2 linked regions of the Saccharolobus solfataricus genome follow. The protein of the gene in region 1 interacts with the protein of each later gene in a pairwise test. Links are inferred from orthologs where the notes say so. Each region holds a gene or a part of one and is shown on either strand. Other genes may lie near its edges.

What was found. Proteins that work in one complex are often made in the same cells at the same time.
Region 2: the proteins of SSOP1_RS01975 (region 1) and SSOP1_RS16245 interact in binary tests that used the Methanocaldococcus jannaschii proteins (3 or more experiments, as listed by UniProt). The link is inferred for Saccharolobus solfataricus from one-to-one orthologs.

Annotation. Positions count from the first base shown.
Region 1 is NZ_LT549890.1:339,120-349,653, forward strand. What follows is about bases 3,217-6,103. They hold SSOP1_RS01975 (RNA-guided pseudouridylation complex pseudouridine synthase subunit Cbf5), read right to left. Parts: upstream 5,095-6,103; coding sequence 4,339-5,094; downstream 3,217-4,338. Other genes in these bases: SSOP1_RS01970 (class I SAM-dependent methyltransferase), read right to left, coding at 3,789-4,349; SSOP1_RS01980 (tRNA pseudouridine synthase A), read right to left, coding at 5,111-5,380; SSOP1_RS01985 (50S ribosomal protein L14e), read right to left, coding at 5,386-5,676; SSOP1_RS01990 (DEAD/DEAH box helicase), read right to left, coding at 5,717-6,103. Also shown: S-layer protein SlaB, read left to right, coding at 1-513; SSOP1_RS01960 (tRNA(Met) cytidine acetyltransferase TmcA), read left to right, coding at 866-3,049; more of SSOP1_RS01990, read right to left, coding at 6,104-8,458; SSOP1_RS01995 (ATP-binding protein), read left to right, coding at 8,498-10,216; SSOP1_RS02000 (RNA polymerase subunit Rpo13), read left to right, coding at 10,217-10,531. UniProt on the Methanocaldococcus jannaschii protein: Could be responsible for synthesis of pseudouridine from uracil-55 in the psi GC loop of transfer RNAs.
Region 2 is NZ_LT549890.1:922,193-932,705, reverse strand. What follows is about bases 2,579-5,444. They hold SSOP1_RS16245 (RNA-protein complex protein Nop10), read right to left. Parts: upstream 4,164-5,444; coding sequence 3,993-4,163; downstream 2,579-3,992. Other genes in these bases: gins15 (DNA replication protein Gins15), read right to left, coding at 5,444-5,444; SSOP1_RS05340 (50S ribosomal protein L44e), read right to left, coding at 5,160-5,444; SSOP1_RS05345 (30S ribosomal protein S27e), read right to left, coding at 4,963-5,160; SSOP1_RS05350 (translation initiation factor IF-2 subunit alpha), read right to left, coding at 4,160-4,960; SSOP1_RS05355 (STT3 domain-containing protein), read left to right, coding at 2,579-4,003. Also shown: more of SSOP1_RS05355, read left to right, coding at 1,709-2,578; more of SSOP1_RS05340, read right to left, coding at 5,445-5,447; more of gins15, read right to left, coding at 5,445-5,899; DNA primase small subunit PriS, read right to left, coding at 5,889-6,881; DNA polymerase sliding clamp Pcn2, read right to left, coding at 6,847-7,584; SSOP1_RS05320 (ATP/GTP-binding protein), read right to left, coding at 7,620-8,387; prs (ribose-phosphate diphosphokinase), read left to right, coding at 8,442-9,317; SSOP1_RS05310 (TRM11 family SAM-dependent methyltransferase), read left to right, coding at 9,314-10,258; rnz (ribonuclease Z), read left to right, coding at 10,255-10,513. UniProt on the Methanocaldococcus jannaschii protein: Involved in ribosome biogenesis; more specifically in 18S rRNA pseudouridylation and in cleavage of pre-rRNA.

The sequences.
Region 1 (10,534 bases):
TACTTGATCAGTGGTAGCTTAACGGTATCTTATGGAGTCCATACTGTAACTTATAACGTATTTATAACCGCAATTCCGAACTATCTTAGTGTAATTAATGCGTTAAATAATGAAGTTAGTACGTTAAGGAGTGAGATCTCATCGTTAAATAGCACAATCGCTAGCTTAAATAAGAGTTTAGCTAATGCAAATACTCAGATATCCAATTTACAGAGTGAGATAACCACATTGAATAGCGAAATAGGAAAGTTAAACAGTACTGTAGGATCGCTAAGTACTCAACTTAGCTCACTGTCTTCACAGTATAATACTTTGAGCAGTCAAGTTACTGCACTAAATGGTAAAATAAGCAATCTAAGTACAAGTCTCAGTACTTTAAACGGAGAGGTTGCTAGCTTAAGGAGTACTGTTAGTAGTTTAACTACAATAGCCTATGGCGGAATTATAGCTGGCATAATAGGTCTAATTGTTGCAATAGTAGCCATAGTACTAGTAATGAGGAGAATAAGTTAAGCTAATTATTGTTTTTTTTAATAAGAACTTTTTCTTTTTTCCAAACTCTGTTTCAATGCGTTCATTGCTTAAGGTGCTTTGTGGGTTTGATGAATTTTTCGCCAAGAGTTAAGAGGATTCATAAACAGAAATTGAACATCTTGAGATTAATTGAAAGGAAGATATTGGTGATTTAATTTAAAAATATTCAACAGATCAACTAAGCAGCAGCTCATAGGGAAAAAAATAAATACCTTCCCCATTCTCATTATTATAGAGTGCGGCCGTAGTCTAGGCTGGATTAGGACGCCGGCCTTCCAAGCCGGTGATCCCGGGTTCAAATCCCGGCGGCCGCATACATAATGTGATTGAGATGTTTGAAAATTACTTCATGGATGCGGTAAAGGGTTATTATAGGCATTTAGCGATAATTGAATCTCAAGATCCTTTAGAGAAGATTAATTCATTAATTGATGACTATTTAAAGGTTAACAAGAAGCCAAGGGTTATATACGGCTTTCATCCTTGGCTCGACAATTCAAAAGATAGAATGAAAGAGCTGAAAAAGAGATTTGAAAACTTTCTCGACATAGATTACTCCAATTCAGAGAAATATCTTGGGCAAAGCGCGGATTTGGTAATATTAGACGCAATGGATGATTTTAGGCCTAACTACATTGCTAGATTCGTTGACATGACTAAGGGAGGAGGTATAGCGATAATCTACAGCGATAACATCCTAGAGGGTAAGTTGTATAAGAAGTCTTTGACCAGGTATGGTGTTGTTAAAGATCTGTTTGAAGCTAGGTTTATTGAACTGGCTAAGAGATATAGAGGGATCATTTTCTTTCAAGGAAATGATAGGATAACTTTTACACCGTATTCCTCAAATGAAACTCACAAACCATACAAGAAAATACCTAAAAGTCCTAAAGTTTCGATGGAGCTTCATGAGCTTTGTCTATCTTCTGACCAGAACAAGGTTCTTGAGGAATCCTTGTTCATTATGAATCTAGGGAAAAGAGTTTTAGTAATAACTGCAGCAAGGGGTAGGGGTAAGAGTGCATCCATAGGTTTGTTTTTGTCTTATTTAATGAGTGAGGGAAATTTTGGTAGTATTATAGTAACTTCCCCAACGTACTATTCTTCACAAGAGATATTCAAATTCATAATTAGAGGGTTAGAAGCTCTAAATGTTAAGTATAAGGTAATCACATCAAGGGATGGTAAGATAATGAAGATATCTACAAGGGATTCCAGGGTAAAATGGGTTTCTCCGGACTTAGCTAAAAATGAGGAGGGTGATTTAATAGTTATAGATGAGGCAGCTGCTATGGGTATAGAGTTTTTAGACTATATCGTGAGATCTTGGGATAAGGTAATCTTGGTTACTACTATTCACGGTTATGAGGGTTCTGGGAAGGCATTTTTAAAGTACGTTGATAAACTGAAGGGTAAGGTTCTTTTGAAGAATATAAAGATGGATTATCCTATTAGGTATGCTAAGGGTGATCCTATTGAGAAGTTCTTATTTGATGTATTCTTATTGGATGCTGAACCGCATGAAGTTGAATATAATGGTAAGTTGAAAATAGTTGAGGTTCCTCAAGAGGAATTGTTTCGAGATGATGATTTGCTTAAGAGCGTTTATGGAATATTGGTTACTGCTCATTATAGGAATTCCCCTGATGATTTAATGCTTTTAGGCGATATGGCTTTCCAAAAGGTTATAGTAGGTTATTCATCTGAGAATCCTGTGGCAGTTTGTCAAGTTGTCTATGAGGGAGGTCTAACTGATAAGCAAATATGGGATATTTCCAATGGGTTAAAGAATGAGGGGCATTTGATTCCTCATAGGCTTATAAAGTACATGAGGGCTTTAGATTTCGGTAAGTTGAAGGGTTGGAGGATAATGAGGATTGCTGTTTCTCCGGAAAATCAAGGTAAGGGTATAGGGAGTAGAGTTATCGAAGAGGTTATTAAGATGGCGAAGGGAGTTGATTGGATTGGATCTTCATTTGTTGCAGATTACTCCGTTTTACGATTTTGGATAAAGAACGGATTTTTGCCGGTTTATTTATCCTCTATTAAGAATGAGGAACTTAATGGTTATTCGGTGATTGTGATTAAGGCTTTAAGCGAGAGAACTAAGGAGTTTGTTGTTAAACTTTCCAGTTTATTGAAGGATAAGCTATTGAGAACTTCTCATCAAGTCTATTATAATTTGAATCCTCAACTTATTGTTCTATTATTAAGGAATACTTACAGTGAAAGGATAGAGGGAGAGGTTCCAGATCTATATGTTGATAAGATTAAGGCTTATACTGAAGGTAAGGTTCCATATAATGTCATCGCTGAAGCTGCACATTTCTTAGTTACTAAACATTTTTTAGAACTTAAAGCCGATTTAAGTATAGAAGCCGAGGCTTCACTAGTAGCTAGAGTTTTACAAGGTAAAAGTTGGTATCATGCAGGTTTAATGTTAGGTTTGAGTAGTAGGGAAGTTGAAGATAATGTTAAGCAGAGTTTAGGGGTTTTGTTAGAAACTTATACTTAGTGGACTTTCTCTCTCTGTATAGATGGTATGTATATGTTATGGAATCACTTTACTTTGCAGTAGTTTTCCAAAGGTATGAAGAAGGGATTGTTATCTTTTATCATCTTGTAAAATAGCTAAATTGAAGATTTTTTATCATTTTCTTTTAACTAAACACTTTTTGATGCAAAATTTACTAACTAAATAGACTATAAACATGTTTTCGTTGCTGTAATACGGGACGGGAAAATGAAGAAAGAAAAGAGCAGTTTTGAAGTGGAGATACAATTACGCTAGAGAAACGATAAGTATCACACCTATTGATCGGAAACGATAAACGGTTAGGCGAAGGAAATTTACGTTGTTCTTCAATGGCGTTATTTGGTTATATGTAAATTAGAAATGGAATCGAGGGTAAGGTTAGCTGTTTTCCCTATACTTTAATTTAAATCATTTTATGCTCTATCACGTTAGTCTCAACCATAAGGTAAGTTATAAGGCTCCTTTGAGCTTAACGGCATAAGGTTCACTTTTCTGTTTTTCTCCTCAGTTAATTTACATAGAATTCCTTGGGAACATCACTCCCGTCGAACCGGAATTATAGAGAACTAGTAATAAGAAAAATCAATATAAAAAGGGTTAAACGCTTAGCGCCGGGGGCGGGATTTGAACCCGCGCAGGCTAGACACCTACTGGCTCTCAAGGCCAGCCCCTTGGACCACTCGGGCACCCCGGCAAATTATAGTTTAACACTATAGCTTTAATCTTTAACTATTGTTATTAAGGAATATCCTTTTTTTCTCTTTATGGATTCAATTTTAAATCTTTTACTGAATATTTTCTCTATATTTTCTTCACCCTTATATGCTATCAACTGTATGAATCCCTTTTCAACTAATCTATCATAGGCTTCGGCTTCAAGCTTCTTTAGAAAATCTACTCCTTTAGAAAGAGGAGGGTTAGAATAAATTGCGGTAAATTTAACGTCGATAGGAATGTTATCAAAGATATCTGATTTCACTATTATTGTCCTATTTTCAACCCCATTAAGTTTTGCATTTTTCTTAGCCAGCTTAATTGCAATGTAGTTGACATCTACCATGTAGACCTTAAGGTTAGGATTTTTCAATGCTAGGTAGATTCCTATGGGTCCGTAGCCACAACCAACGTCTGCTACAGTTCCGTTTTCCGCTACTTTTATGTTTTCCAAAAGTATCCTTGTTCCCAAATCTAGTTCCTTTTTTGAAAATATCCCCGGTGAGGATAGAAGGGTTAGAGGTATACCGTTAATTACTTCAAAAATTATGTACTCATGACTCATGTTTTTTCCATGCTTTTGGATATATATCTCTCTGCATAAAAACTCTACTTAAGTTGACTACTATTCCCTTTTTTGCGTTTTCCAATTCTTCGCTGTCCATTAGTGCGTTGCCTGTCGCTACTAATTCCCCTTTAAGCGTTAATACTGCGACTGTATCGTTCTTTTTAAAGTTCTGATAAGCTACTACTCCAGGTACTGCTAGTTGCGCACCATAAGCTAATGCGTTTACAGCTGAGTCTTCTATTACAATTTTTGGAATTTCACAAGTTGCGAATTCCATTGGTATAAGTACTCTTCTTAGTTCTGTTTCGTCTTTGCAGTTCTTGTATAAGTATATTGCTTCAGAAAGTTCGTGTAATTTCACTAGATTTGTGGATTCTGTGAAAATCCCGGATCTAGTTCTTCTTAGCTCTCTCATATGAGCTCCACAACCGTAAATTATTCCTATATCATGACATAATTTTCTCATGTACGTCCCGGAGTCACAGTTTACTCTAAGTAATACTAACTTCTTGTCCATGTCTAGAATTTCTATATCATATATTCTTCTAATTCTTAGTCTCCTTTTGACTGATGATCTAACTGGTGGTCGTTGGTATATTTCTCCTTTAAATGAACTTATTATCTTTGCCAATTCCTCTTTATTGTATTCACAGTGAACTTGCATTACACATACGTACTCTTTTCCTCCTTTACTTATATAGTTCATTATTTTAGTTGCGTTCTCTATTCCTATTGGTAACACACCGGTAACTTTAGGATTACCCCGCCCAATGAATGGGCTCTAGGGTCCCCCCATGTCCTGCTTTGGTAACGTTTAACATCTTTTTAACCCAATACGCTACTTCATGGCTCGTGGGCCCTGGAGGTTTATCAAGGTTTATTATTGAGTTTTTGATATGTATCTCTATTGGTCTTTTTTCTGGATAATATCCGTATTTATCTGATGTTTCACTATCCTTCCTTATCTTCCATTCATTTTTATATCCACAAAAATTATCTATTTTGTAAATAAAATCATTTAAAATCATCTAAATCACAATGTTGGCATCCTAATCTTTATTTTCTCCTTCATGTACTCTGTTAAGTTGGACTCCTCTAATTTCTTCTTTACTTCCTCATCCGAAGCTCCTTTCTGTATATCAATTTTCTTATCAGTTGGTTCTAAGTGAAGAATGTTAACCCTTCTTCTCTTAACGCCAGTTATGTCTTTTGGTCCGGTGACTAATACGAAATTGTCATCTATTATGTCTACTATTACGCATTTGCTTCCAGCTTCTCTTCCTTTTACTTTTACACAAATTCTTCCAACTTCTATTGCGGGCATTTTAATCTCACAAAAACTTTTAAGAGGCTTAAATTTAAGATTAGTGCCAGTATTTTCTTGTTCTTATAAATCTTTTCTCTTCATCTATTAAGGCCATGTAAAACTCATTTTCTCCTTCATTTAATTTACTCAATACTTTGCCTAAATTACTTGGTCCAACTCCATTAGTTGCTAATGCTATTAGGCTGTACTTACCGTAATCTGGGAAGAAGGAGGCAACTCTCTTCAAGTCTTCTAACTGTCTTCTCTCCTTACTTGTTAATTTCTCACCTTTTATTGCTTTTCTCACTATCTTCACGGAATCGCTATCATCTGGATTAGTTGCAGTTAAGAAAATTGAGGAACATTTGGGGCATTTGCTAGGTGAGTTAATTATAGAGTATTTTCCCTCCCACCCACATGAGAGACAGATTAATTTCAGCTCCTTGTTTTCTAATCTCTTTTTGAAAATTTCAATCATTAATGGTTTTTCTTCTTTATCGAACGAGGTGTAGTTAAGGATTTTATCTAGAAATTGTTTAGCTAAGGGGGACGCTTCGTAAACCTCTACTATTTTCCAGTTGTAATTCTTGAGTTCCTTTATTATTTCTACATCATAATTTTTGACTAATAATTCCTTAACTGCTTCTTCTCCAATTATTGTATCTCCATAAGCCTTTATAATGGATGAGGTAAGCGTTATTTCCTTTTCTGGGTCTATCATCCCAAACCTCTTTATCTCAACCAATAATTTCCACTTGAATTGCGGACTTTCTTTAATTCCCTTCTTTAATATTTCAATTATTCTGTCTATAGGAGTAGAATTTAGCGTAGAGACAATTTTTTCCATATCATTTTTAGTTATTGGCAGTACAGAAGATATTGCGATGTGATATGGATCAGCCCTATAAGTCGTTTTGGTCTGTTTTTCTACGTCTAACATAACTGAAATTATGGCACCAAGCGTGTTGTTTCCTCTTGAGCCGAATGGTGAATGCACTATTATTAAATTATTCTTTACTATTTCAACAAGGATTAGATCTGGTCTTAGTTCTGGATATCCTCTTTTCATGTATTCTCTAACTACTTCAGCTAAGCTATTATCTTCAGTTTCCCTTTTTTCCTTCTCCACTGCGTAAATATACTCGTAGACTTTCCTAGCTATCTCTTTCTCAACTGGAATTGATTCTCCGAACCAACTAGGCAATATTCCGTTTTTTAGCTCAGCCCTTTCCACAAATATTCTGTCGTTCTCTATGGATACGACTTTCCATAGTCTACTTCCTAAAATGAATACACTATCTTCATCTAGTGTGACTACGAAATCTTCGTCTAAGGTACCTATTTTCATGTTGGTAGCATGGTCAATTACTATATAACTTCTAATGGAATCTGGTATCATATTAGTAGTGTAATAATATTTCCAAATTCTTCTACTTGGAAATAAGCTTCCGTCTTCTCTTCTTTTAACTATTTTTGCGCTCTCTAATAATTCTATAACGTTTTCGAACATCTCATCGGTGAAGTTCTCGAAATAAAATGAATTGCGAAGAATCTCCATCATTTCTTTAGGGTTTTTATAACCTTCTAAAACCATTCCCGCTATTTCATGTGCTGCAACGTCAAGTGGGTTTTCTTCAAACAGGGGTTTTTCCAAATAACCAGAATATAATGCTTCAATTATTGCTCTGCACTCTAAAATATCGAAAAGGTCCTCTGAGGGTATAACGTAACCTATAGACGTTCTACCTATTTTATGTCCACTTCTTCCGACTCTTTGAATTAACCTAATTACTTGTCTCGGTGACATGTATTGGACAACTAGATTAATTCTACCGATATCAATACCCAATTCTAAGCTCGAGGTTGCGACTATAGCGTCTATATTACCGTTTTTGAAGTCGTTTTCAGTTTTTATTCTAATTTCTCTTGATAATGAGCCGTGATGAGAAGCTATTTTTAAGGAATAGTTACTCATGAGTTGGTTTGCTATGAATTCGCTAGTTTCCCTAGTATTTGTAAATATTATAATAGGTTTGTTGTTTTTTATAATTTCGTTAAGTTTCTCAAGTCTCGCAATTGTATCTGGTCTTAATCCCAACTTTACTGCTAAATCCGCATCTTTCTTTTCAACCTTAGGGAGTATTAAATCCACTTTTATATCCTTTATTGCGTTGATATTCGCTATTTCGACCTCTCCCTCTCTATCTAAGTACCTTTTTGCTATTTCAACATCACCAATAGTAGCTGAAATTCCTATTAATTGAATTTTATTTCTTGTTGCTATTTTTTTGATCCTTTGGATTAGTACAGAGAGTTCTATTCCTCTTTTCTCATCTAACATTTCTTGTAATTCATCTATTATTATCCATTTCAGATTGGTAAAGTACTTCCTAAAAGTATCGTTTAGCACTAAGTAAAGTAACGTTTCTGGCGTTACTAATAATACGTCAGGAGGGTTATCCAAAATTTCCTTCCTTTCTTTCTGAGAGGAATCTCCGTGTCTTACGTTAACACTAATATTAAAGGCTTCACCTAGCCTTCTTAACCTTAACTCAAGGTCTCTATTTAGCGCTCTTAAGGGAGTTATATAGAGTGTTGAGATTTTTTCAGGTTTATCTTTAAAGATAGTATAAAAAATTGGTAATATCGCTGCCTCAGTTTTGCCATACCCCGTTGGTGCTATGATTAAAACATTCTTTCCAGATAGTACTTTTGGTATTGCTATTTTTTGGATTGGCGTTAAATCTTCATAGCCAAGTTTCTTCAGTCTTACCAAGAATTCATTGGTTACATTTATCATTACTTTGGCAATAATGTAATACTAAAGAGGAGTATATAAATGTATGAGAAGAGACACATTGTTGCTAATATATTAATGCTTATTGTAGCTTATCTAGTTGATAATTTAATGTATTATTTGACATCAGCAGGTAATTTAAGCCAGTTAGTAAATAATCTGTCTACATTACTATTAATTATTCCTATATTAGTAGTGATATTTTCAGTATTCATAACTTTAATGTTTTCATCCATAATAGTCTCATTCCTTTATTACGTAACAGCCATAGCTTACGCGTTAGTAATTTCTAATAACGTGGGCTCTACCCTTATTTTATCTACGTTCTTAAATTTGTTAGGATATTATGCTCTTGCTACTATTATTATCGGAGTTATATTGGGAATTTCTAGAAGAAGTTTTCCAGATGAGATTTTGTTAAATGTTTCACGGCTTAATGTGAGTGTTAATAAGAAGAATGCTATCTATGGGGGATTGATTGTTTTAATTTCTTTCCTGATTTTCTATGAGGTTTTATCCAGTCCATTCTTGTTTGTAGGTAGCATAGCATCATTCACCTTACTATTCTTTATTTCAAATGACTCTATTTTTCCGTTAATTATCTTGTCGTGGTTCTCATTTCCATTCCTATTTACGCAATTATCTGCGTATTCTGTTAACGAGAAGGGGATAGAGCTCGGTTCTATTGAGGGAGTGTTGGCTCCTTCATTAGTTAATAGGATATCTAATACTAAGTATGGTTGGAAGAAATTTTCTAACTTGAAGTTTGTTCTAAACTTTGATGGAGCAAAGAACTATAACATAGTGATACTAGGTACAAGTGGATCTGGAAAGTCTAGTTTAGCTAAGAGTATTATTGGGAAATTTACAGATGCTAGTTTCTTGGTTTTTGATCTACATGGAGAGTATGAGATTGAAAAAGCAGAAAGAATTGACATCTCTAAGAATTCATTAAATCCTCTTTCGTTAAATGGCGCATCTCCTAGGCAAAGGGCATTGGAAGTGGCTTATATGCTAAGGTCCATTTTTAAACTTGGTAATTTACAAACTATAGATATTTTTAATATTATAATGGATACCTATGCCGAAAAGGGAATTGATGAAAACGATGAGAGCAGTTGGAATTTAACACCACCTACTTTTAGGGATGTATTATTAATGATAGAGAGAAGGAAGAAATTAGTTGATAATTCACAAGACCTTTCTAGGCTATCTTCAATTGAACCGTATATACAATTTTTGGCTAATCAAATTTTAAGTGGTAATAGCTTAAATATGAAAAAAATTTTCGAGAGTAATATAATTCTGGATTTTTCTAAAGTTACTACAGACGAGCTAAAATATGTTTTAATTGAAACGATACTTAGAGATTTTAGAAATTACATATATAGGCGTGGGATATCTGGTTTGTGGAAATTTTTGGTTATAGACGAGGCTCCTTTTATACTCAGTAAAGAGACTGGATTAGAGATAGTTGAGAGATTATTCGCAGAGGTTAGGAAGTTCGGAGTCGGAATGATTCTTATATCTCAATTAACTGAGAATATAGAAAATATTGTCCAAAATTCGAGTTATATCTTTATATTTAATGTTGTTGAGCCAAAAGAGTTAGATTACTTAAGTAGGGTGTTAAGTGGAAGCGACAGAGATAAATACGAGGCTATTTATCAAGCTATTCGATCTTTAGAAAGGGGTTACGTGGTTACTGTAAGCGGGGATAACAGAGCTATACTTTTAGTAAAGCTTAATTCTTTAAAATAAATGGTATCTGGTATGTCAACAGATGAGGAAAAGGAAGGGACTAGTGACGAGGAGGTTAATGAGGAAAAGGAAGTTGAGGAGACATCGGAAGACGAGTTTCCAAAACTTTCAATACAAGATATAGAGCTACTAATGAGAAATACTGAAATTTGGGATAACTTGTTGAACGGTAAGATTACTTTGGAGGAAGCTAAGAAGTTGTTTGAGGATAATTACAAGGAATATGAAAAGAGGGATTCTAGGAGGAAAGCTAAAAAGGCTGTTAGTAAAAAAGTTAAAAAGACAAAGAAAAAAGAGAAGAGCGTAGAGGGTTAAAAT
Region 2 (10,513 bases), 580 kb from region 1 along the record:
ACTTAACAATGCCATTGTGTAATTTTGAGCTGGACTAGAGTAATTAATCTGCATAGAAATTTCAGACGAAAGTAATAGCAATTCCCAACTTAAATACACACTATATTTTTCATCTGTAGTAAAGTTTTTCACGATTTCGGTAAGTAACCTATTAAGACCATAGTAGTAACCTACTTGCTGTAAATAAATGTTAGCATAATTGTTCTTATATATCTCAGTATATGGCTTGTGATTAAAAACCCAGTCCGGTGGAGTCTGGATAATATGATATTGAATAAAAAAATTCAGTACAATGAGTCTAAGGTTTCCATTATATATAATATGTTTCTGCGGATAAATCACTATATATCCTGGGGACCAATACCTATCAATATAATAATTTCCCACTTTAACATTATCATAAGTCAGTAAACTGATGTTGAAAACTTTGGGAGAAAAGCTAAATTCCTCTAAATCTAACGTAAAATTAAAATGCCTTTCTTGTGTTGTATATATCTTGCTGCCGTTGAGTAAGATTAAAGTCGCAGGGGATGATCCATTATAAACGTCTACATTTAGAGAGAGATAAGCTGAATAGTTATAGAAATTATACCCGAAAGATTCTTGGTTTACCTTAGGTGGATAAGAGGGAGTAAGCACACAAGAATTGTTGCCTATCTGATGCTCTACTGAATGCGTAGATAGATAAAGCGTTAAGGGAATACTTAAGCTTTGATTATAAACTACGTAAGTTGAAATAGTACTTGGGGATACACCCCAAGGTTTAACTGCTATTCGAAAACTCAAAGACCCTTCATAATAGTAGTGTGAATTGTTGACAACCATATATTTATTCAAATTCAATGTAGCAGTATAGTAATAGTAGGATTCGTTCTGGGATATATTTCCTCCAAAATGCCATTCAATATCAGTGAAGTTCCAACTAGCGTAACTCTGGATCGAAAATGAGTTCGTAATAATAAAGGAGAAGGTTGCGTTTATCTTATCACTTGGAGGATAGGAGGTATAAAAGGGAGAAGCATAAATATCTGAAATATTTAAATATATTTCTGTGACATTAGGTTGTTCTGCTATATTATCGTAATAGTAGGGATTTAGAAAGTATACAGAATAATTTTTAGTTACAGTATAATTGGAAAAGAAACCCGCTAAATCCGCAACACTCCAATAAGCTTCTGGACTTACTCGACTTGCATTAAGTTTTAAAATACCGATAATCTGCTGTAAAATTGGCTTTCCAGATGTATTGTAAATGAAGAGTGCCCTTGAATCATTGGAAGTTAATGAAGAGTAGTTAATACTTACTGGGAAACTTTTGGCGTATTCTATAGGGTTAAAATTGTAGATTGGCCCAAGCAAGAAGGAGGGGTAGAATGTTGATAATGAAAACGGCATATAGAGAAAGAAGTAGATAACAAGAATGTCAATGAGTATAATTCCTAAAGCAATGAAAGCGCTGTTCTTTATCATGTCAATTAAGAGCTTTAATTAAAAATGATCCTCTGTGAACTAAAACTGTAAGTATGCTTAGATGCTTTTATGGAGTTATGAATTTTTGCTGCATTTGAAGGATGTTACAAATCTAAATTGACATACAAATACTAATTAAAATGAAGATAATAGTAGTTTATGGAAAATATTCAATGGATCAACCAGGCAATACTTGGAATAAGTTTAATAAATGTATAATACCTAATACACTATAGCCATGCAATCAGTTAAGGGACTGAGAAGAGATTTACGAAAAATGTCATTCATAGACTTACCTCTAATAGTGGGTCTTTCATTAGTGTCAATATTAATTAGAAGCCTAAGCGCTAATTGGCCTTTAGCAGTTAACGAATTCGATCCTTGGTATCTCTTCTACAACGCATTGCTGATAGCGCAAGTTCATGGAAATTGGTATGCAGTACCTCCAGACGTACTGGGCTGGTTCCCGTGGGGGTACTTTATTGAACTCGGGAATACTATAGGCTTGCCATTCTTGGTTGCATTAGCCTCTTTACCCTTTTATGGAACTTACGGAGCAAATGCAGTATATACGGTAGCGATATTTTCTGACATTTTATTAGCTGGACTAGGCGTTATAGCATCATATCTTTCGATAGAATCAATTACTAATAGTAGATTAGCCGGTTATATGGCTGCAGCAATAATAGCAGTTTCTCCTGCATTAACATATAAGAACTTGTTAGGTGGACTTCCTAAGACATCGTGGGGTGCGGTATTTATACTATTTGCAATTTTCCTCCTAAATCAAGGTTTAAAGAAGAAGAACATCTGGTATGGCATACCGGCAGGTATAGTGCTATTTTTAGCCGAGATTTCTTGGGGAGGTTACACCTATATTGACTTAAGTTTGCTTGTAGCAGCGTTCTTACTAATTCTCTTAAATAGAAATGACGAGATTACTGCAAACCTTTACACAATAATGGTAGTTGTAACTTCGTTTCTAACTTCCTTGGCCCCAAATAATATAGGTTTCATGTCGGGACTAGCACATGGCTTTTCCTTACTTTTGATCTCCGCAGTTCTTTATCTAGACTTATATCTATCCAGAACACTTCCTAAAGAAATCGTAGATTCAAGAAATTTAATAGTAATTGCGGTACTAATTTTTATACTTACTTTAGGATTGTCTGGGTTATCAATACTAAGACCTACATCAGCCCCAATACCCTCAAGGTATTACGCTATAATAAATCCGTTTTATCAGGTTACAGTACCTATAGATAAGACAGTAGCAGAATATATTCCTCAACCAATAACCGCAATGATCCAAGATTTCGGAATAGCACTATTCTTATCAGTCATAGGAATGTACTACTTGATAAGAAGAGGAAACCTAGTGGGTTTATGGCTATTAGTGTTAGGAGTTGCGAGTATATTTGGCACATCAGAACAACCATATCTATTTAACTATACAGCCTATATGGTAGCTACATTAGGAGGTTTAGGAGTATACTATATTTCAGATAACCTACTAAAGGGAGTTAAAAATGGGAATGGTAACAAAATATTGGTAGGTTTCATTTTAGCGCTAGTAGGGATATCCTTAGTAGCAGATGCTGGATTAGCAACGCTAGCAAGCAACGAACCTCCAGCAATAACCAATGCAGCTACCAGCTTCCTGACAACTAATTATTCTTGGGTATCTGCAGCAAATTGGATAAGAACACATTCTCCACAAAACGCATTTGTATTATCTTGGTGGGATTACGGATATTGGCTAGAAGTTTTAACAAATAGGAGTGTCATAGATGAAAATAATACACTTAACGGGACACAAATTAGATTAATGGCTGAAATGTTTTTGAACAATGAAACTTTCGCTGCTAATGTACTAGAAAACGATTTCCATCTATATCCTTACGGTAGTCCAAACTATACCATACCAGTTTATATAGTGGCCTACGATGCTGTCACGTTTGTGTATGCTGGTAGCCAAGCTCAATGGTATGTTGGATATCCGCCTAGTTTTCCTGGAGCATTCTTTGGATACACAACAAGTTTAGGAGATATTGGAAAAGCTATGGGGGCGATGACAACGATAGCTGGATATCCTTTAGATGAATACGTAAATCTAACTGAAATAAATAATACGATAACACAAATAATTAATACTTATGCCACTACTAATCCAACTATTGCTCAGACCTTAGCTTCACAAGTTTCACAAGCTGAACCATTTGCGTGGACTCCTAAGGCCTATAACTCACTTATAGTCCAAATGTTCATTGAGAGTCTATATCAGATAGGATATGGACAACCTATTGCTCCATTTACAACGCAAATAGTCCCTACCAGTTCTGGATATACGATAACGGGATCTCCATTACCACGTGTTCAACTAATGTACTTCCAACCTGCATATATAGCATTATTCCCAGTAGGAAATGGAGGTGCGGGAGGATTGTACTACACTGTTTATATAATGGTAATGGTATACCAGTTTACCCAGCCTGGTACAGTATTAAAACCTACAGTAATGGTTAACAGTTAAGCGTTATTCCTTTTTTTAATTCGATTCTATATTTTACGTATTTGTCTTCCGGAGAAAATCTGGATGGATGAGGGATCACAGTTTTAGAGCCACATATTTGGCAAGTATCTTTAAAAGTATAGATGTTGTCTTTAGGACATTTCCTCATTTTCCACTTCATTTCTTAACCACACTTATATCTACGTTTTCTTCTTTTCCTATCTTAATTAAATTAGATATAATCTGATTTAGTGCCTCTGAGGCCTCCTTTGGATTAGTACCTACTACATCAACCCTATATCTAGGGGCACCAATAGTATATATTTTAATATTTAATAGGCTCTCATAGTCTTGTTCTATGTTTTCTAAAGCCTTAGAGATCACTTCTTTAATCTTTTCAACTCCTAATGGCTCATTTGTCCTAACTGTTATAAGACCAGACATTTTCACTTTCCTTTCCTCAGCGTGCTTTGAAGCCTCTTCTAGTAATGGCTTAACCCAAATTTCTGGGACTCCTGCATCAATTAGTATTTTCTCTCCTTCTTTAACAGCTTTTTCTATTGCTGTAATAGGGTCACCATACTTGGCTTCTAATTTCCACGCAACTTGTTCCCACGCATCTTTTTCACTTAATTTAAGTTTTTGCGATACTAGTTCCAAAATCTTATCTAATCGTTGGATTTTCTTCCATTGTAAATTCTTCTTTCTTCTCTCGTCATCGGTAACTTTCTTTAATGACACATCTACAGTACCTTTTCTCCTATCAACCCTAATTACTTTTACTATAACTTTCCTATTTTCCTTGAGAACATCCCTTATATTCTTAACCCATTTGCTACTTACTTCACTCCAAGGCAAAAAGGCCTGTAAACCCCCATACTCGTCTAAAGAAACATAACTACCATAATCAAAAACTTGTTTTACAGTTGCAATTAAAATTTCTCCTTCTGAGGGTAGTTTGCTTCTACTGTAAATCATCTTTAACCCATTATTCTAACTACTTCTCCAACTATTTTTGCTTTACCGCCCATAGAGTATACTAACTCAGTCCCACAACTTAGACATCTAACTGGAAATGTAGCATGACTAAATATTGTTTGTTCATTACCACAATTTGGACACTTTACTCTAAGGAATCTACTCTTTGGCTCTGGAATTAGGACCCTTAGTTTTCTCATCACTTAGCCACCTCTACTAATTCTAACTTCTTTACTCTAATTCCCTCTTTTACTATAGTGTAACCACACTTAGAACACTTCAAAACTAACGTTTGCTTCTTTGTAACTTTTGCAAATCTCTTCTGTTCTGGTTTTCTTTTACTTCCATATCCAATATTCTTTCTCTCATATCTTCTCTGTCCTTCAGCGAGATTTCTTCTCTTACCGCTCTTGTATAGTGATACAGAGTGATCTGTATGAGTCTTACACTTTGGACAATATGTGCTGATGACCTTAGGGACTTTCATAATTGTTCTTCAATATCTATCTTATAGGGAGTTAAATAACTTGCTATTATTAATGGCAAGGCTTCTCTCATAGGTAAAACCAAAACATCTCCCTCATTAACCCTGTGATCATTATATATTAATGGTTTCTGTACTATGCAATAGATTTTATCATTATAAATTATGTATCTGCCAGTTAATAAATCAACGTAAAATTGTTTTAATATCTTAAAAATATCGAAGATAAATTCGTCAAACCCTTTGCCGACCTTTCCCTCTAGAACTTTTGACAATCTTAGCTCAAATAACGATTCAGCCAGCTCTGAAAGAAATTTCAATTCCTCCTTTCTGATTTCAGAACTAACAAAAGTTTTAGATTTCTTAATGAGAGTGATGTACTTGATTATTTCCTCTAGCTTAATTTCAGTAATTTCTTCCTCTGATAATTCCTTTTTAACCAATTCATCTAACATAAGCCTTTACCTCACCCAAGTTTCTCAAATGAAGATAAATCCCAATACTAGATTTAATCTTAATTGGTATACCCCTATTTAACTTAATGATACTACCTAAAACCTCAGTCTCTATAGTAATATACGGCAAAAATATCGTATATCCCGTAAATGGAGATAAAGTCTCATTAAATTCAAAATCATCCAAATTAGGTACTCTCTTAACAATTAATCCAGATTTCCCATGTAGAGAATTTGGAATCCTAATTAGCCTCTTAACATCAATAGTGACTTGCTCATCAATAGTAACCCCATTTATACCGCGATTTTTCCTTCCAACCCATCCCGGAGCATTTTCACTACCACCAGGGTAGCCTGGAACACCAATACCCATGACGTACTCGGCAATTTCTTTCCTTTCATCAGAATCTAATAATGCACAATTACCATAACAATCGACTTGTACGTGAAAACCTCTATTTCCAGAAAAGTAAACCTTAGGTTTTAATCCGAAGTCATCCTCAAGAATTTCAACCAAGTTTCTAGTCTGTTCTAAACCCCTTTTTATACACTCGCTAGTCATCTCAACATACTCTAAAGTCTCTACGTTATCTCTCTCACATTTCTCAGAAACTACGGCATTACCACAAACTGGACAAAACCTAATTGACCTTAATTTGCATAGGTGATCAGCATCTATATCAAATAACAAATCGGACCCCATCCAAGCTTTCTCCTCCATATTTCTAGCGCTCGGTAACTGATACCTAGCTGAAGAGTAAAATAAATGAAGTGGTAAATTTCTGTTAACTAAGTAGTCCCTTAATTCTTCGCTAGAAGAGAAGGAAAGATGCCTTACGTAGGTGTCTGAGCCAAATGGTTGGAGAGCAAACTCCCTTAATTCCATATCCTTTGGCAATTCCAATTCCGCATTTAAATAGTAGTTCCTAAAAAAACTCTTTATTAGATTAGTCTGCCCTTGGTGCAATGTAAAAGTCCCCATAGCCTTCCTGCGGTAATTTAAATCGAAGCTTCAAAGGAATTTGAGAACCAAAATACAATTCCATTGAATCGGAAGCTCTTCTCATTTTAGTTGTATTCGCAACGTATTCCATCCCATAACTGCTACTGACATCTGCGCCAGAAGCTTCTAATAACGTACCGTTATCCGTTGACAACTCTACTTTTGCAGTGGAGAGGTCTCCAATAACTTCAAAATAAAGTTTATTCTCCTTGGAGTGTATATTCAAAACTTCACCTAAATCAGATAACTCGTCAATTATATCCGCAAAAGTTATAGTGAGTAGTTGAGCCTTAAATGGAAACTCTAAATTGACTGAAGGCGGCTGTGTAGATTCAACTTGAATTAATGGAAGCTCGAAAGATCTAGTGAATTCTCCATCAAAAGTAAGTGTTAATTTAGATTCGTTCGAGGATAGTATTAACGTATCGTCCTTTAAAACACGTTTTAGTATATCATTTACATCCTCTAACTTAAACCCTATTATTTCCTTCTCTTGACTAACTTCAAATCCCTCAAAGTAACTCGATGGGAGAAATATATCTAGAAAAACTACTCTTGAAGGATCAATTCCGCTAACTCTTATACCCTCCTTAGTAACAATAAAGTTGGCTTCACTCAAGAAGTCACCCACAGTTCTTAATATATAAGAGAATGAGACAGCGTCAATTACCTTAGCTTTCATCATCTATTTAATTTAGTCTATAGGACTAATAAAGCTTATAACTTAGGATTAGACTCTTCAGTTAAATAATCCTCACCACCAGCTATTACTCTTTGAATTTCAGCGTAGAGTTCGTTAAATCCCTTGCCCTCTTCTGATGACATGGGAATTAGGTTATAAGACAAGCTTTCTATTAATAAATTAACTAGCTCAAGGGAATACTCATCTAACCTACCCAACTCGTCAATCAAATTCTCAGCATTATCTCCCCACGCCAATATCTGCTCTAACTCCTTTTCTGTCAGAAGATCTATCTTATTAAGTATATTGATAATCGGTAAGTCCAACCTAAATTTTATGGAACTTGAAAGAAGTAATAAGGATATAAAACTTCTAGCTTCCTTAGCTAAAAAAGAGTCTAGAAGAAATAGTCCCAATGCCTTATTATTTCCTCTAATTAACTGGGAAATTAGCCTACCAGTATCCCTATACGCAAATAGCTCTATTTGTCCAGGTGTATCAACTAGTACATAATTAGCTTCAATTTGATCGATTTCCGATTTGATCTCAGACGCCTTAGTCAAAATTAAATCAATAGATGCTATTAAACTAGAATTAGGCCCTAAATGATAGTTTTGCATCACCTCATATGCGTCAACATAATCTCTAACATCAAAATCGGGGGTATAAGGTAAGTGTTCAACCGCTGGATCCAAGTTTATTACTGCCGTATCCATCTCTTGATCAAGTAAATAATCTTGTAAATTTTTTGTCAAGGTTGTCTTTCCTGATCCCGCAGTTCCAAGTATAAAAACATAGTACATATCTCTTTTCACTCAGCTTTTAATCTTAAAAACTTCCCCTTAAAGATGATAATAATGATAATAATAGGTGGATCAGCCACTAATGGAATAGACGAAAGCTTATCAAAAATATTATCCATACCTTTAGTAAAAGTGGAAAACAAAATATTTCCCGATGGGGAATCTTACATAAGAGTACCCTCTTCAATAAGAGATGAAGAAGTATTATTAGTACAGACAACAGATTACCCACAAGATAAACATCTAATAGAACTATTTCTAATTGCAGAAACAATAAGGGATCTAGGAGCTAAAAAACTGACTGCTATAGTACCATACTTAGCATATAGTAGACAAGACAGAAGATTCAAAGATGGAGAAGCAATTAGCATAAAAACAATCTTACATATACTGAGCGAAGTAGGAGTTAACACTTTAGTAGTAGTAGAACCACATAAGCCAGAAGAGTTATCGTACTTTAAAGGGGAACTTAAGATAGTCCATCCTTATCATCAAATTGCGAGAAAAATAAAAGAAATTATCGAAGACCCATTCATATTGGCACCGGATAGAGGAGCATTAGATAGAGCTAGAAAAATCGCTGAGGAAATTAATGCTCCGTACTCTTATATCGAAAAGGAAAGGGATAGAACAACGGGTGAAGTCAGAATAAAAGAGGCGCCAAATATTAACCTAAAAGGTAAAGATGTAGTTATAATAGACGATATAATTAGCACAGGGGGCACCATAGTACAAGCTACACGCTTAGCCTATTCATTAGGTGCTAAAAGCGTTACAGCAGCAGCAATTCACCTATTGCTAGTAGGAGGTGCAAAAGAGAGATTAAGAGAGGTGGGAGTAAAAACGTTAATAGGAACAAATACCATCAATGTAAATGATAAAGATATAATAACTATAGACGTTTCACAATCAATAGCACTAAGCTTATGAAAACTACATCCTATGCCGTATTAAAAGGGAACAACTATTTTTTGTCATTGGCCGAATTGAGAGCTCTGCTTAACGATGATAACGCTGAGATTAACTATTTCACTGGGGTAGCAATATTCGAAGGAAATAAAGGAGACATAGCTAACAGATCGGCTAGAATAAAAAGAAGTGGCGAACTTGTGTATATCTCAGATGATCCGAAAAAAATTAATGAGATGCTAAGAGGGGGATGTTTCTGGATAAAGGAAGACGTAATAATGGGCTCTCAAAAGGATAAGTTGAATGCAATAAATTACGAGATAAAAAGAGGAGTAAAAGTGTCGAAGGAATGCGAGAAAATTGACATAATACTAACTGACGGAGTGATTATATTGGGAAAAATAAAGGGACAAATTGACTCTAAAAGTCTCCATGAACACGAGAAGAAACCATTCTCTCAGTCTGGAACAATGAACCCTGAGACTTCGAGATTACTGGTAAACCTCTCTAGACCTAAAAAAGAAGTACTTGATCCTTTCGTCGGTACTGGATCAATATTAATAGAAGCAAGATGGTTGAACTATGAGTGTATAGGAAGTGACTTAGATAAAGCAATGTTACAAAAGACCAAAATAAACCTAAATTATTTCAATTACTATTGTAGTTTATTATTCTCTTCTGCTACTAATTTACCATTTCGCCAAATAACGTCAATAGCAACGGATCCCCCATATGGAAGATCAACTAAAAATAAGGGTGCAGAATTAACCCAACTCTATGAGGAATTCTTTTCCTCAGCATCAGAGACGTTAACAAAGGGTGGATTTCTGGTCTTCGCAACAGACTCACGATTCAATTTTATAGATAAATTAAAGGAAAATAGTTTTATTATAAAAGGTCTACATTACTTATACTCACATAAGAGTTTAACAAGGGCAATTTACGTGGTGCAGAAAAAGTGATTCAAATATTCTTTTTAGGTACGGGAGCAGGTTCCCCTTCTAAGAAGAGAAAATTACCAGCATTCTTGGTAAGGAGAGAGGGAGTAAACATTTTATTAGACTGTGGAGAAGGAACACAATATACGTTAATGAACTATAAGTTAGGAATAAATTCAATAAAAATCATAGGAATATCTCACATGCATGGAGATCACGTATTTGGACTACTAGGAGTGATTGCAAGCATGGGTCTTCTAGATAGAAAGGAGACATTAT